Regions from separate parts of the Psychrobacillus sp. FSL H8-0487 genome, predicted to be linked through region 2. Evidence: a T-box and tRNA genes for the amino acid it is inferred to sense, from the RefSeq annotation. Region 2 holds a T-box; the other regions hold tRNA genes.
The links. A T-box is a leader RNA that pairs with one kind of tRNA and senses whether it is charged. The one in region 2 lies ahead of thrS (threonine--tRNA ligase), so its partner is inferred to be a tRNA-Thr.

Region 1: it has a tRNA-Thr gene. The T-box ahead of thrS (threonine--tRNA ligase) is inferred to sense a tRNA for this amino acid. The anticodon was not compared.
Region 3: it has a tRNA-Thr gene. The T-box ahead of thrS (threonine--tRNA ligase) is inferred to sense a tRNA for this amino acid. The anticodon was not compared.

The regions. Positions count from the first base shown of each region.
Region 1 is NZ_JBBOZA010000001.1:2,626,288-2,630,638, reverse strand. It holds rRNA gene MHI47_RS13475 (23S ribosomal RNA) at 1-1,002, shown strand, start outside; rRNA gene rrf (5S ribosomal RNA) at 1,124-1,239, shown strand; tRNA gene MHI47_RS13465 (tRNA-Val) at 1,265-1,340, shown strand; tRNA gene MHI47_RS13460 (tRNA-Thr) at 1,354-1,429, shown strand; tRNA gene MHI47_RS13455 (tRNA-Lys) at 1,436-1,508, shown strand; tRNA gene MHI47_RS13450 (tRNA-Leu) at 1,533-1,617, shown strand; tRNA gene MHI47_RS13445 (tRNA-Gly) at 1,635-1,709, shown strand; tRNA gene MHI47_RS13440 (tRNA-Leu) at 1,725-1,813, shown strand; tRNA gene MHI47_RS13435 (tRNA-Arg) at 1,829-1,905, shown strand; tRNA gene MHI47_RS13430 (tRNA-Pro) at 1,911-1,987, shown strand; tRNA gene MHI47_RS13425 (tRNA-Ala) at 2,000-2,075, shown strand; tRNA gene MHI47_RS13420 (tRNA-Met) at 2,100-2,173, shown strand; tRNA gene MHI47_RS13415 (tRNA-Ile) at 2,180-2,256, shown strand; tRNA gene MHI47_RS13410 (tRNA-Ser) at 2,267-2,359, shown strand; tRNA gene MHI47_RS13405 (tRNA-Met) at 2,412-2,486, shown strand; tRNA gene MHI47_RS13400 (tRNA-Asp) at 2,490-2,565, shown strand; tRNA gene MHI47_RS13395 (tRNA-Phe) at 2,640-2,715, shown strand; tRNA gene MHI47_RS13390 (tRNA-Gly) at 2,722-2,795, shown strand; tRNA gene MHI47_RS13385 (tRNA-Ile) at 2,803-2,879, shown strand; tRNA gene MHI47_RS13380 (tRNA-Asn) at 2,884-2,958, shown strand; tRNA gene MHI47_RS13375 (tRNA-Ser) at 2,964-3,054, shown strand; tRNA gene MHI47_RS13370 (tRNA-Glu) at 3,061-3,132, shown strand; gene MHI47_RS13365 (1,4-dihydroxy-2-naphthoate polyprenyltransferase) at 3,535-4,351, opposite strand, start outside.
Region 2 is NZ_JBBOZA010000001.1:3,529,542-3,533,892, reverse strand. It holds gene MHI47_RS18000 (catalase) at 1-1,140, shown strand, start outside; gene MHI47_RS17995 (FAD-dependent oxidoreductase) at 1,338-2,678, shown strand; T-box leader at 2,732-2,957, shown strand; T-box leader at 2,995-3,220, shown strand; gene thrS (threonine--tRNA ligase) at 3,226-4,351, shown strand, end outside.
Region 3 is NZ_JBBOZA010000001.1:2,962,591-2,966,941, forward strand. It holds tRNA gene MHI47_RS15140 (tRNA-Leu) at 74-156, opposite strand; tRNA gene MHI47_RS15145 (tRNA-Cys) at 198-271, opposite strand; tRNA gene MHI47_RS15150 (tRNA-Gly) at 282-356, opposite strand; tRNA gene MHI47_RS15155 (tRNA-Gln) at 360-431, opposite strand; tRNA gene MHI47_RS15160 (tRNA-His) at 433-508, opposite strand; tRNA gene MHI47_RS15165 (tRNA-His) at 543-618, opposite strand; tRNA gene MHI47_RS15170 (tRNA-Trp) at 646-719, opposite strand; tRNA gene MHI47_RS15175 (tRNA-Tyr) at 726-809, opposite strand; tRNA gene MHI47_RS15180 (tRNA-Thr) at 816-891, opposite strand; tRNA gene MHI47_RS15185 (tRNA-Phe) at 901-976, opposite strand; tRNA gene MHI47_RS15190 (tRNA-Asp) at 1,109-1,184, opposite strand; tRNA gene MHI47_RS15195 (tRNA-Met) at 1,188-1,262, opposite strand; tRNA gene MHI47_RS15200 (tRNA-Val) at 1,297-1,372, opposite strand; tRNA gene MHI47_RS15205 (tRNA-Glu) at 1,434-1,508, opposite strand; tRNA gene MHI47_RS15210 (tRNA-Ser) at 1,533-1,624, opposite strand; tRNA gene MHI47_RS15215 (tRNA-Asn) at 1,630-1,704, opposite strand; rRNA gene rrf (5S ribosomal RNA) at 1,713-1,828, opposite strand; rRNA gene MHI47_RS15225 (23S ribosomal RNA) at 1,949-4,351, opposite strand, start outside.

The sequences.
Region 1 (4,351 bases), 900 kb from region 2:
TAAACGGCGGCCGTAACTATAACGGTCCTAAGGTAGCGAAATTCCTTGTCGGGTAAGTTCCGACCCGCACGAAAGGCGTAACGATCTGGGCACTGTCTCAACGAGAGACTCGGTGAAATTATAGTACCTGTGAAGATGCAGGTTACCCGCGACAGGACGGAAAGACCCCGTGGAGCTTTACTATAGCTTGATATTGAATTTTGGTGCAACTTGTACAGGATAGGCAGGAGCCTTAGAGCCCGGAGCGCCAGCTTCGGAGGAGGCGTCGGTGGGATACTGCCCTGGTTGTATTGAAATTCTAACCCATACCCGTAACCCGGGTAGGAGACAGTGTCAGGCGGGTAGTTTGACTGGGGCGGTCGCCTCCTAAAGTGTAACGGAGGCGCCCAAAGGTTCCCTCAGAATGGTTGGAAATCATTCGAAGAGTGTAAAGGCAGAAGGGAGCTTGACTGCGAGACCTACAAGTCGAGCAGGGTCGAAAGACGGGCTTAGTGATCCGGTGGTTCCGCATGGAAGGGCCATCGCTCAACGGATAAAAGCTACCCCGGGGATAACAGGCTTATCTCCCCCAAGAGTCCACATCGACGGGGAGGTTTGGCACCTCGATGTCGGCTCATCGCATCCTGGGGCTGTAGTCGGTCCCAAGGGTTGGGCTGTTCGCCCATTAAAGCGGTACGCGAGCTGGGTTCAGAACGTCGTGAGACAGTTCGGTCCCTATCCGTCGTGGGCGTAGGAAATTTGAGAGGAGCTGTCCTTAGTACGAGAGGACCGGGATGGACACACCGCTGGTGTACCAGTTGTTCTGCCAAGAGCATCGCTGGGTAGCTATGTGTGGACGGGATAAGTGCTGAAAGCATCTAAGCACGAAGCCCCCCTCAAGATGAGATTTCCCATTACGCAAGTAAGTAAGATCCCTCAAAGACGATGAGGTAGATAGGTTCGGGGTGGAAGCGTGGCGACACGTGCAGCTGACGAATACTAATCGATCGAGGACTTAACCAAATTTGTTTAACGTAACAATGTCGTTTATCCAGTTTTGAAAGAATAAAATTTTTTTAAAATAACTCTTGTAATATTCTACAGAGTTGGTATAATAAAACTTGTCTTTCAATAATTATTCAAGTCTAGTGATGATGGCGAAGAGGTCACACCCGTTCCCATACCGAACACGGAAGTTAAGCTCTTCAGCGCCGATGGTAGTTGGGGGTTTCCCCCTGTGAGAGTAGGACGTCGCTGGGCTTGCAATAAATACATAACTTACCCAGGAGGATTAGCTCAGCTGGGAGAGCATCTGCCTTACAAGCAGAGGGTCGGCGGTTCGAGCCCGTCATCCTCCACCATATATTTACTCCTGCCGGAGTAGCTCAACTGGTAGAGCAACTGACTTGTAATCAGTAGGTTGAGGGTTCAAGTCCTTTCTCCGGCACCATTTTCCGAGCCATTAGCTCAGTTGGTAGAGCATCTGACTTTTAATCAGAGGGTCGTAGGTTCGAATCCTACATGGCTCATCACTTTTTCAGTGAATTATGTATGCGGGTGTGGCGGAACTGGCAGACGCACTAGACTTAGGATCTAGCGCCGCAAGGCGTGGGGGTTCGACTCCCTTCACCCGCACCATTTAATTTAATAACCGAGCGGAAGTAGTTCAGTGGTAGAACACCACCTTGCCAAGGTGGGGGTCGCGAGTTCGAACCTCGTCTTCCGCTCCAAAGATTCACTAAAGTGCCGGGGTGGCGGAACTGGCAGACGCACAGGACTTAAAATCCTGCGGTAGGTGACTACCGTACCGGTTCGATTCCGGTCCTCGGCACCACTTTTTTGAAACATTGCGCTCGTAGCTCAATTGGATAGAGCACTTGACTACGAATCAAGAGGTTGCAGGTTCGAGTCCTGCCGAGCGCACCATATAACGGGAAGTAGCTCAGCTTGGTAGAGCACTTGGTTTGGGACCAAGGGGTCGCAGGTTCGAATCCTGTCTTCCCGACCAGTTATTATTTATGGGGCCTTAGCTCAGCTGGGAGAGCGCCTGCCTTGCACGCAGGAGGTCAGCGGTTCGATCCCGCTAGGCTCCACCATTTATAAATTAGTTTGAAAATCATGGCGGTGTAGCTCAGTTGGCTAGAGCACTCGGTTCATACCCGAAAGGTCGTGGGTTCGACTCCCTCTGCCGCCATCTTAAGGACCTTTAGCTCAGTTGGTTAGAGCAGACGGCTCATAACCGTCCGGTCGCAGGTTCGAGTCCTGCAAGGTCCACCAACAATGTCTTGGAGGAATACCCAAGTTCGGCTGAAGGGATCGGTCTTGAAAACCGACAGGCGGGTCATACCGCGCGGGGGTTCGAATCCCTCTTCCTCCTCCATTTTTATCTTATTGTTTGTGGAAGTAATAATAATCCTTAAGTATTTTATTGTCGCGGGGTGGAGCAGTGGTAGCTCGTCGGGCTCATAACCCGAAGGTCGCAGGTTCAAATCCTGTCCCCGCAACCAAATGGTCCCGTGGTGTAGCGGTTAACATGCCTGCCTGTCACGCAGGAGATCGCCGGTTCGATCCCGGTCGGGACCGCCATTTATTTAATAATATTAATACATATCAATTGTAAATATAGCCTAAACAATTAGCTTTTATTTTAAGATTGAAGAGGCTCAGTAGCTCAGTCGGTAGAGCAAAGGACTGAAAATCCTTGTGTCGGCGGTTCGATTCCGTCCTGAGCCACCATTTAATGCGGGTGTAGTTTAGTGGTAAAACCTCAGCCTTCCAAGCTGATGATGAGAGTTCGATTCTCTTCACCCGCTCCAAAATAATGGGCCTATAGCTCAGCTGGTTAGAGCGCACGCCTGATAAGCGTGAGGTCGATGGTTCGAGTCCATTTAGGCCCACCATTATTCCGAAGTAGCTCAGTGGTAGAGCAATCGACTGTTAATCGATTGGTCGTAGGTTCGAGTCCTACCTTCGGAGCCATATATGGGGAAGTACTCAAGTGGCTGAAGAGGCGCCCCTGCTAAGGGTGTAGATCGGGCAACCGGTGCGAGGGTTCAAATCCCTCCTTCTCCGCCATATATAGGCCCCTTGGTCAAGCGGTTAAGACACCGCCCTTTCACGGCGGTAACACGGGTTCGAATCCCGTAGGGGTCATACTCAAAAAAAGGTAACCAATCATTGGTTACCTTTTTTTATTGTACTAGAAAAAGATATTACTAAAAAAGATCCTGTGCAGGCTTAAGTATTTGATTGGTTAGAGTATTGATCTTCTGTGAAAATAGAGAGTGGTTTATACACGGAAAGCAAAACTGTAGCTGTCTGAGTTGAAGGTCAGGTAAGAACTGTTTAGAACAATAAAAGTTATGGAAGCTATACGATGTATTCCTGGTAATACTTTCTTCAAAAGACACCATGCCTTTATAGAGACTAACTTTCGATACAGAAATATGTTCACATTATATAGATTTTGTAGCACTGAAAGAATATAAAATTTGTACGGGATAATAAAAACAGATGAGCAGCTAAATAATCTGCTCATCTGTTTTTATTTTATCCTTATAAATAATAGCCAATCAATAGACCTAAGCCTAAAAGGAATACAAAAATCGTATTCGTAAGTGCGGTGTCTTTCATAGCAGGGGCAACCTGAACTGGATTTTCGGTTTGTTTAAATAATTTTATGGCATGTATAGGTTTTTTCAAGCTCAATAAAACTAATAAACTCCATGGAGTGATTATTTGCAAAACTACTAAACCTATAACCCATAGGTAAGACAAAACAAAATAGGAAGCTAGAATTGTAATTGCTGTTTTCCGACCAACTAATATAGCCATTGTCTTTCGTCCGCCTATGGTGTCTTCTACTAAATCGCGAATATTATTAGATAGCATGATAGCAGCTACTAACAGGGCACTTGGTACAGATAACAATACAGCGAATAAAGGCACTGAACCTACTTGAATATAAACTGCAATTAAAACAATAAGCATCCCCATAAATAACCCACTGAAAAGCTCACCAAAGGGAGTACTAGAAATGGGGTAAGGTCCCCCAGTATAGAAATATCCCACTGCCATAGAAATTGCCCCGACTATTAATAATAGCCAAGAGCTTTCATAACAAATATAGATACCTAATATAGCAGCTATTACATATAGCGATAGAGCTAGTTGCATTACCGTTTTGGGTTTTACACCATTTCTAACAATTGCCCCACCAATACCGACCGATTCCTCGCTATCGAGACCTCGTACAAAATCATAATACTCATTAAACATATTTGTAGCAGCTTGTATCAGAAGACAAGCTAATAACATAGCAATAAACAATAGCCAATCAATATTTGCCTCGTATAGGGCAATCATTGTACCA
Region 2 (4,351 bases):
TTAGACCCTACTAAACTATGGCCTGAGGAAGAAATCCCAGTTAAAATTCTAGGGAAAATGACATTAAATCGCAATGTAGATAATGTATTTGCTGAAACCGAGCAAGTAGCATTCCATCCAGGGAGTGTTGTACCGGGAATTGATTTCTCTAATGATCCTCTACTTCAAGGGCGATTATTCTCATATACAGATACACAATTAATACGTCTTGGAGGACCTAATTTCCATGAGCTTCCGATAAACAGACCAGTTTGCCCATTCCATAACAACCAACGTGACGGATATGGTAGACAATCGATTAATGTAGGAAGAGTGAGCTACCATAAAAACTCTCTTGCTAACAATACTCCAACACCTGTTAGCGAAGCGGAAGGTGGATACACGCATTATGAGGAAAAAATAGATGCGCGTAAAGTTAGAGCGCGAAGTGAGAGTTTCAAAGATCACTTCACTCAGGCTACATTATTCTGGAATAGTATGAGCGATACAGAAAAAGAACATATCATTAATGCATTTAGCTTTGAACTTGGTAAATGTAAGGAACTTACTGTTCGTCAGCAAGTATTAGAGATGTTTGCACAAGTAGATTTGGATCTAGCGAGTAAGGTAGCAGAAAACCTAGGACTAGTAGTGCAAGGTGTAAGTACTGCAACGAATACTAAGTCTTCTCCAGCACTTAGTCAGTTAAATACTATTATGAAACCTCAGACACGAAAAATTGCTGTTTTAGTCGGAGAAGGATTTGAAGAGGATTTACCTACGATTCTAGCAGACTTAAAAGCAGGCGGAACAATGCCTGAAATAGTGAGTGATCATCATGGATCTGTTGCTGGAGCGGATGGCACACTGTTACCAGTTGACCATACTTTCTTAACTGCTGATTCTGTATTATTTGATGCAGTATATGTAGCAAGTTCACATGGCAAAACGGCCATGTTTGAAAAAGAGGCTTCGTACTTCATTAAGGAAGCATATGCCCATTTTAAACCGATTGGTGCTACATTTAGTGGAGAGCAACTAGTTGATAATCTGCACTTCACTGGTCAGGCTGGTGTTCTCACTAAAGAAACTGGTAAAGGCTTTGTTGATAGTTTCTTAAATGCTATTGCTGCCCATCGTTTCTGGAATAGAGTAGTATAAACAATTATTTTGGGCATGTCCTATTAGGGCATGCCTTTTTTACATAGAATGAGAGAATAAGATAATGAAGAACTTTTAGAAGGAAATAAAAAGAAAAATTTTAAGTGTATAACAAACATAGCTATTCACTAATACTTGAAGGGAAGTTATTGTTGGGTATAGAAAGAGTAATAAGGAAAGTCAAAGGAGGAAACTTCATGCACTACGTAATAATAGGTGGAGACGCTGCGGGGATGAGTGCGGCAATGGAAATTGTACGTAATGATCCTGACGCTCGAATTACGACATTGGAAAAAGGACATATTTATTCCTATGGACAGTGTGGTTTACCCTATGTAGTAGGAAAACAAGTAGTATCTTCAACGGACGTTATAGCACGAAGTGTAGAAATGTTCCGTAGTAAATACGGAATTGATGCAAAAACAGGATATGAAGTGACCAATGTGGACCCTAACAATAAAACAGTGTCAGGGAATATTCTGCAAACGAGAGATAATTTCATCTTAAGCTATGACCGCTTGCTTATTGCGACGGGTGCTACTCCAGTTGTTCCTAATTGGAACGGTGGGCATTTGTTAGGGATTCATACGATTAAAACCATTCCAAATACAGAGGAAATTATCGCGGATTTAGAAAATGTTCAACAAGTTACTATAATTGGTGGAGGATATATTGGACTAGAAATGGCCGAAAACTTTGCTAGTATTGGAAAAAAAGTACGTATTATACAAAGAGGAGATCAGCTAGCCGGTATATTTGATCACGATATAGCATGTTTCATACATGAACATGCAAAGGCTCATAATGTAGAAGTGATATTAAATGAAGAGGTTCAATCTTTCACGGGAGATACGAGAGTAAGTGATGTGAGGACAGATAAAGGAAGTTACCCTACCGATTTAGTTTTAGTTGCCACAGGGGTTAAACCTACAACGGGTTTTTTAGAGGGGACTGGCATTCAATTGCACCATAATGGAGCGATTGTAGTAAATAATTTTTTAAAAACGAATTTGGACGATATCTACGCAGCAGGAGATTGTGCAAGTCATTTTCATCGTATTAAACAACTGAATGATTATATTCCTTTAGGAACAACTGCTAATAAACAAGGGCGAATCGCTGGATTAAATATGATAGGTCAAAGGAATGAATTTAAAGGAATTGTTGGCACATCCATCATGAAATTTTTTGATTTGGCTCTTGGAAAAACTGGGTTGTCTGAGAAAGAAGCGGAGCAGCTCGGTATTTCCTATGACGTGCATACGCAGGAAGCCACGGACATTGCAGGGTATTATCCAGGTAAGGAAACGATGCATATGAAATTGATTTACAGGAAGGATAACCAACAAATTTTAGGGGGTCAAATTATTGGAGGAAATGGTGTAGATAAAAGGATTGATGTATTAGCAACTGCACTTTATCACCATATGACCTTTTCCGAGTTATTGGATCTTGATCTTGCATATGCCCCACCATTTAATGGGGTTTGGGATCCCCTGCAGCAAATGGCAAAGCGAAGTACTACCCAAAAAATATAACAGTAATGTTGACTATTTGAATTTTGTTGCATATACTTAGAAAAATCAATTAGTAACAAGCGAAGAAAAGGACATGGATCATTTAAATACTTCTTATCAGAGAATGGGGTCGCCGACTGAAAGCCCTTAAAGAAATGCAAATGATTTACCACCTTGGAGCAATTATGGGGAACACATTTATGTAATTATCCATAATCGGGAAACCGTTATCTTACATGAGCGCAACAGAATTTTTATGTTGCAAATTAGGGTGGAACCACGACCACACTCGTCCCTTTACCGGGATGGGTGTGGTCTTTTTGTATATAAATTTAATATTCAAGCGAAGAAAAGGATATGAATTGTTTTAACTTTCTTATCAGAGAATGGGGTCACCGACTGAAAGCCCTTAAAGAAATGCAAATGATTTACCACCTTGGAGCAATTATGGGGAACACATTTATGTAATTATCCATAATCGGGAAACCGTTATCTTGTATGAGCGCAACAGATTTTTTTGTGTTGCAAATTAGGGTGGAACCACGACCACACTCGTCCCTTTACTGGGATGGGTGTGGTCTTTTTTGTTAGGAGAAAAATAGTAAATGGAGGAATTAAAGTGAAAGCAGAAGAAAGAGTAAGTCATCAAAATTTAGGGCAACAATTAGAATTGTTCATGTCGATGGAGGAAGCACCAGGAATGCCGTTTTATTTACCAAAAGGGATGATACTGCGCAACGAACTGGAAAACCTGTGGAGAGAAAAGCATCAACGAGCAGAATATCAAGAGATTAAAACTCCAATTCTGATGAAACAGGAGCTTTGGGAAAAATCAGGGCATTGGGATCACTATCATGAAAATATGTATTTTGCAGAGGTAGATGACCAAAAATATGCGATTAAACCAATGAATTGCCCTGGAGCTGTTTTAATCTTCAATAGCAAACGAAGAAGCTATAGGGAGCTTCCGGTTCGATATGCAGAACTTGGATTAGTCCACCGCCATGAACTCTCTGGATCATTGAATGGATTACTACGAGTCAGGGCTTTCACTCAGGATGATGCTCATCTGTTTGTATTGGAGGAGCAGATTGAAAGTGAGATAGCGAAGGTACTAGACCTTGTGGATGAGTTTTACTCGGAGTTCGGCTTTAGCTATAAAGTAGAGCTATCCACTCGACCAGAAAATTATATGGGATCAGTAGAGGTTTGGGATCAAGCAGAGCAAGCGTTGGAAGCAGTTCTTCAGAATAAGCAGGTAGAATATCAGGTAAACGAAGGGGATGGAGCATTTTATGGTCCGAAAATCGATTTTCATATATTAGATGCATTGGGACGTAGCTGGCAGTGCGGTACTGTTCAACTAGACTTTCAAATGCCTGAAAAGTTTGACTGTAAGTACGTCGACGAACACAATCAATTGCGACAACCCATTATGATTCATCGTGCAATTTACGGTTCTATTGAGCGATTCATGGCTATTCTATTGGAGCACTATCAAGGTAGCTTTCCGCTGTGGTTATCTCCGGTTCAAGTTAAAATATTACCAATTGCCGATGCACATAAAGAGTATGCAGAGAACGTAAAGTGGCAACTTGAGCAAGATGGGTATCGAGTAGAGATAGACAATCGGGTAGAGAAAATCGGATTGAAAATTCGTGAAGCTGCAATGCAAAAACATCCGTATATGCTCA
Region 3 (4,351 bases), 570 kb from region 2:
ATTTAAACAACAAAAAAGACCTCTAACAAGTAGTTAGAAGTCTTGATATGTATGACTTTAAGTCACGATTTTATACCGGTGGCCGGGGTCGAACCGGCACATCCAGAGGATACGGGATTTTGAGTCCCGCGCGTCTGCCAATTCCGCCACACCGGCAAAATAAATACTAGGCAGTTATTAAATCATTTTTAAAAAATTGGAGGCGGCAACCGGATTTGAACCGGTGATAAAGGTGTTGCAGACCTGTGCCTTACCACTTGGCTATGCCGCCGTAAAGTAATTGGAGCGGAAGACGAGGTTCGAACTCGCGACCCCCACCTTGGCAAGGTGGTGTTCTACCACTGAACTACTTCCGCAAACTGGGGTACCTGGATTCGAACCAGGGCATGATGGAATCAAAATCCATTGCCTTACCGCTTGGCTATACCCCAATGGGGCGACTGAGGGGAATTGAACCCCCGAATGCCGGAATCACAATCCGGTGCGTTAACCACTTCGCCACAACCGCCACAAATAAAAAAAGAGCTAACTACTAAGGAATATGGGGCGACTGAGGGGAATTGAACCCCCGAATGTCGGAATCACAATCCGATGCGTTAACCACTTCGCCACAACCGCCATTATTCAAAGCTAACTAAAAAAAATTGGCAGGGGCAGTAGGAATCGAACCCACATCAAAGGTTTTGGAGACCTCTATTCTACCGTTAAACTATGCCCCTAAAAACTGGTGGTGGGGGACGGATTCGAACCGCCGAACCCGAAGGAGCGGATTTACAGTCCGCCGCGTTTAGCCACTTCGCTACCCCACCAGTGTATGGTGCCGGAAAAAGGACTTGAACCCTCAACCTACTGATTACAAGTCAGTTGCTCTACCAGTTGAGCTATTCCGGCGTATAAATATGGTGGCTCAGGACGGAATCGAACCGCCGACACAAGGATTTTCAGTCCTTTGCTCTACCGACTGAGCTACTGAGCCAAATTCGATTGTGCTAAGCTGCGAATCTCTTTGTCAGCTTCATTCGTTCAGTTAGTCACGTACTTTAGTACGTTCCTTCCATCACTCAATCGCTTCCTAGACCTTCTTGCTTATCACCAATCTTTTAAAAAATGGCGGTCCCGACCGGGATCGAACCGGCGATCTCCTGCGTGACAGGCAGGCATGTTAACCGCTACACCACGGGACCATTTGGTTGCGGGGACAGGATTTGAACCTGCGACCTTCGGGTTATGAGCCCGACGAGCTACCACTGCTCCACCCCGCGACAATACTATAATTGCTAATTTGTTCAAAAGAAATGGTGGAGGATGACGGGCTCGAACCGCCGACCCTCTGCTTGTAAGGCAGATGCTCTCCCAGCTGAGCTAATCCTCCTGGGTAAAATTACGATAAGCTTCGCATCTCTGCGTCAACTTCATTCGTTCAATTTAATAAATGGTGACCCCTACGGGATTCGAACCCGTGTTACCGCCGTGAAAGGGCGGTGTCTTAACCGCTTGACCAAGGGGCCATACTTTTATGTAGAAAACTAATCTGGCGGAGAGCAAGGGATTTGAACCCTTGAGACAGTTTAACCCGCCTACACGATTTCCAATCGTGCTCCTTCGGCCACTCGGACAGCTCTCCTAAAATGGCTCCGAAGGTAGGACTCGAACCTACGACCAATCGATTAACAGTCGATTGCTCTACCACTGAGCTACTTCGGAATAATACAGCCTAGCAACGTCCTACTCTCACAGGGGGAGACCCCCAACTACCATCGGCGCTGAAGAGCTTAACTTCCGTGTTCGGTATGGGAACGGGTGTGACCTCTTCGCCATCATCACTAGACCTTATTAATTTGAAAGACAATACTTAGTATAACAAAACTAGAAAATAATTCAAGCTTTTTTTATATTTTTTTTTGTACTTTCAAAACTGGATAAACGACATTGTTACGTTAAACAAAATTTGGTTAAGTCCTCGATCGATTAGTATTCGTCAGCTGCACGTGTCGCCACGCTTCCACCCCGAACCTATCTACCTCATCGTCTTTGAGGGATCTTACTTACTTGCGTAATGGGAAATCTCATCTTGAGGGGGGCTTCGTGCTTAGATGCTTTCAGCACTTATCCCGTCCACACATAGCTACCCAGCGATGCTCTTGGCAGAACAACTGGTACACCAGCGGTGTGTCCATCCCGGTCCTCTCGTACTAAGGACAGCTCCTCTCAAATTTCCTACGCCCACGACGGATAGGGACCGAACTGTCTCACGACGTTCTGAACCCAGCTCGCGTACCGCTTTAATGGGCGAACAGCCCAACCCTTGGGACCGACTACAGCCCCAGGATGCGATGAGCCGACATCGAGGTGCCAAACCTCCCCGTCGATGTGGACTCTTGGGGGAGATAAGCCTGTTATCCCCGGGGTAGCTTTTATCCGTTGAGCGATGGCCCTTCCATGCGGAACCACCGGATCACTAAGCCCGTCTTTCGACCCTGCTCGACTTGTAGGTCTCGCAGTCAAGCTCCCTTCTGCCTTTACACTCTTCGAATGATTTCCAACCATTCTGAGGGAACCTTTGGGCGCCTCCGTTACACTTTAGGAGGCGACCGCCCCAGTCAAACTACCCGCCTGACACTGTCTCCTACCCGGGTTACGGGTATGGGTTAGAATTTCAATACAACCAGGGCAGTATCCCACCGACGCCTCCTCCGAAGCTGGCGCTCCGGGCTCTAAGGCTCCTGCCTATCCTGTACAAGTTGCACCAAAATTCAATATCAAGCTATAGTAAAGCTCCACGGGGTCTTTCCGTCCTGTCGCGGGTAACCTGCATCTTCACAGGTACTATAATTTCACCGAGTCTCTCGTTGAGACAGTGCCCAGATCGTTACGCCTTTCGTGCGGGTCGGAACTTACCCGACAAGGAATTTCGCTACCTTAGGACCGTTATAGTTACGGCCGCCGTTTACTGGGGCTTCAATTCGCACCTTCGCTTGCGCTAAGCACTCCTCTTAACCTTCCAGCACCGGGCAGGCGTCAGCCCATATACTTCACCTTACGGTTTTGCATAGACCTGTGTTTTTGCTAAACAGTCGCCTGGGCCTATTCACTGCGGCTCTTCTAGGCTATGAACCCAAAAGAGCACCCCTTCTCCCGAAGTTACGGGGTCATTTTGCCGAGTTCCTTAACGAGAGTTCTCTCGCTCACCTTAGGATTCTCTCCTCGACTACCTGTGTCGGTTTGCGGTACGGGCACCTTTCACCTCGCTAGAGGCTTTTCTTGGCAGTGTGAAATCAGGAACTCTAGACATACGTCCTCGCCATCACAGCTCAATGTTAAAGAATGCGGATTTGCCTACATTCACACCTTACTGCTTGGACATGCATAACCAACAGCATGCTTACCCTATCCTTCTGCGTCCCCCCATTACTCAAACGGTGGTTTGGTGGTACAGGAATATCAACCTGTTATCCATCGCCTACGCCTATCGGCCTCGGCTTAGGTCCCGACTAACCCTGAGCGGACGAGCCTTCCTCAGGAAACCTTAGTCATACGGTGGACGGGATTCTCACCCGTCTTTCGCTACTCATACCGGCATTCTCACTTCTAAGCGCTCCACCAGTCCTTCCGGTCTGACTTCAACGCCCTTAGAACGCTCTCCTACCACTGATACCAAAGGTATCAATCCACAGCTTCGGTGATTTGTTTAGCCCCGATACATTTTCGGCGCAGCGTCACTCGACCAGTGAGCTATTACGCACTCTTTAAATGATGGCTGCTTCTAAGCCAACATCCTGGTTGTCTAAGCAACGCCACATCCTTTTCCACTTAACAAATACTTTGGGACCTTAGCTGGTGGTCTGGGCTGTTTCCCTCTTGACTACGGATCTTATCACTCGCAGTCTGACTCCCAAACATAAATCATTGGCATTCGGAGTTTGTCTGAATTCGGTAACCCGGGATGGGCCCCTAGTCCAAACAGTGCTCTACCTCCAAGATTCTAACGTTTGAGGCTAGCCCTAAAGCTATTTCGGAGAGAACCAGCTATCTCCAGGTTCGATTGGAATTTCTCCGCTACCCACACCTCATCCCCGCACTTTTCAACGTGCGTGGGTTCGGACCTCCAGTAAGTGTTACCTTACCTTCATCCTGGACATGGGTAGATCACCTGGTTTCGGGTCTACGACCACATACTCATTCGCCCTATTCAGACTCGCTTTCGCTGCGGCTCCGTCTTCTCGACTTAACCTTGCATGGGATCGTAACTCGCCGGTTCATTCTACAAAAGGCACGCTATCACCCATTAACGGGCTCTAACTACTTGTAGGCACACGGTTTCAGGATCTATTTCACTCCCCTTCCGGGGTGC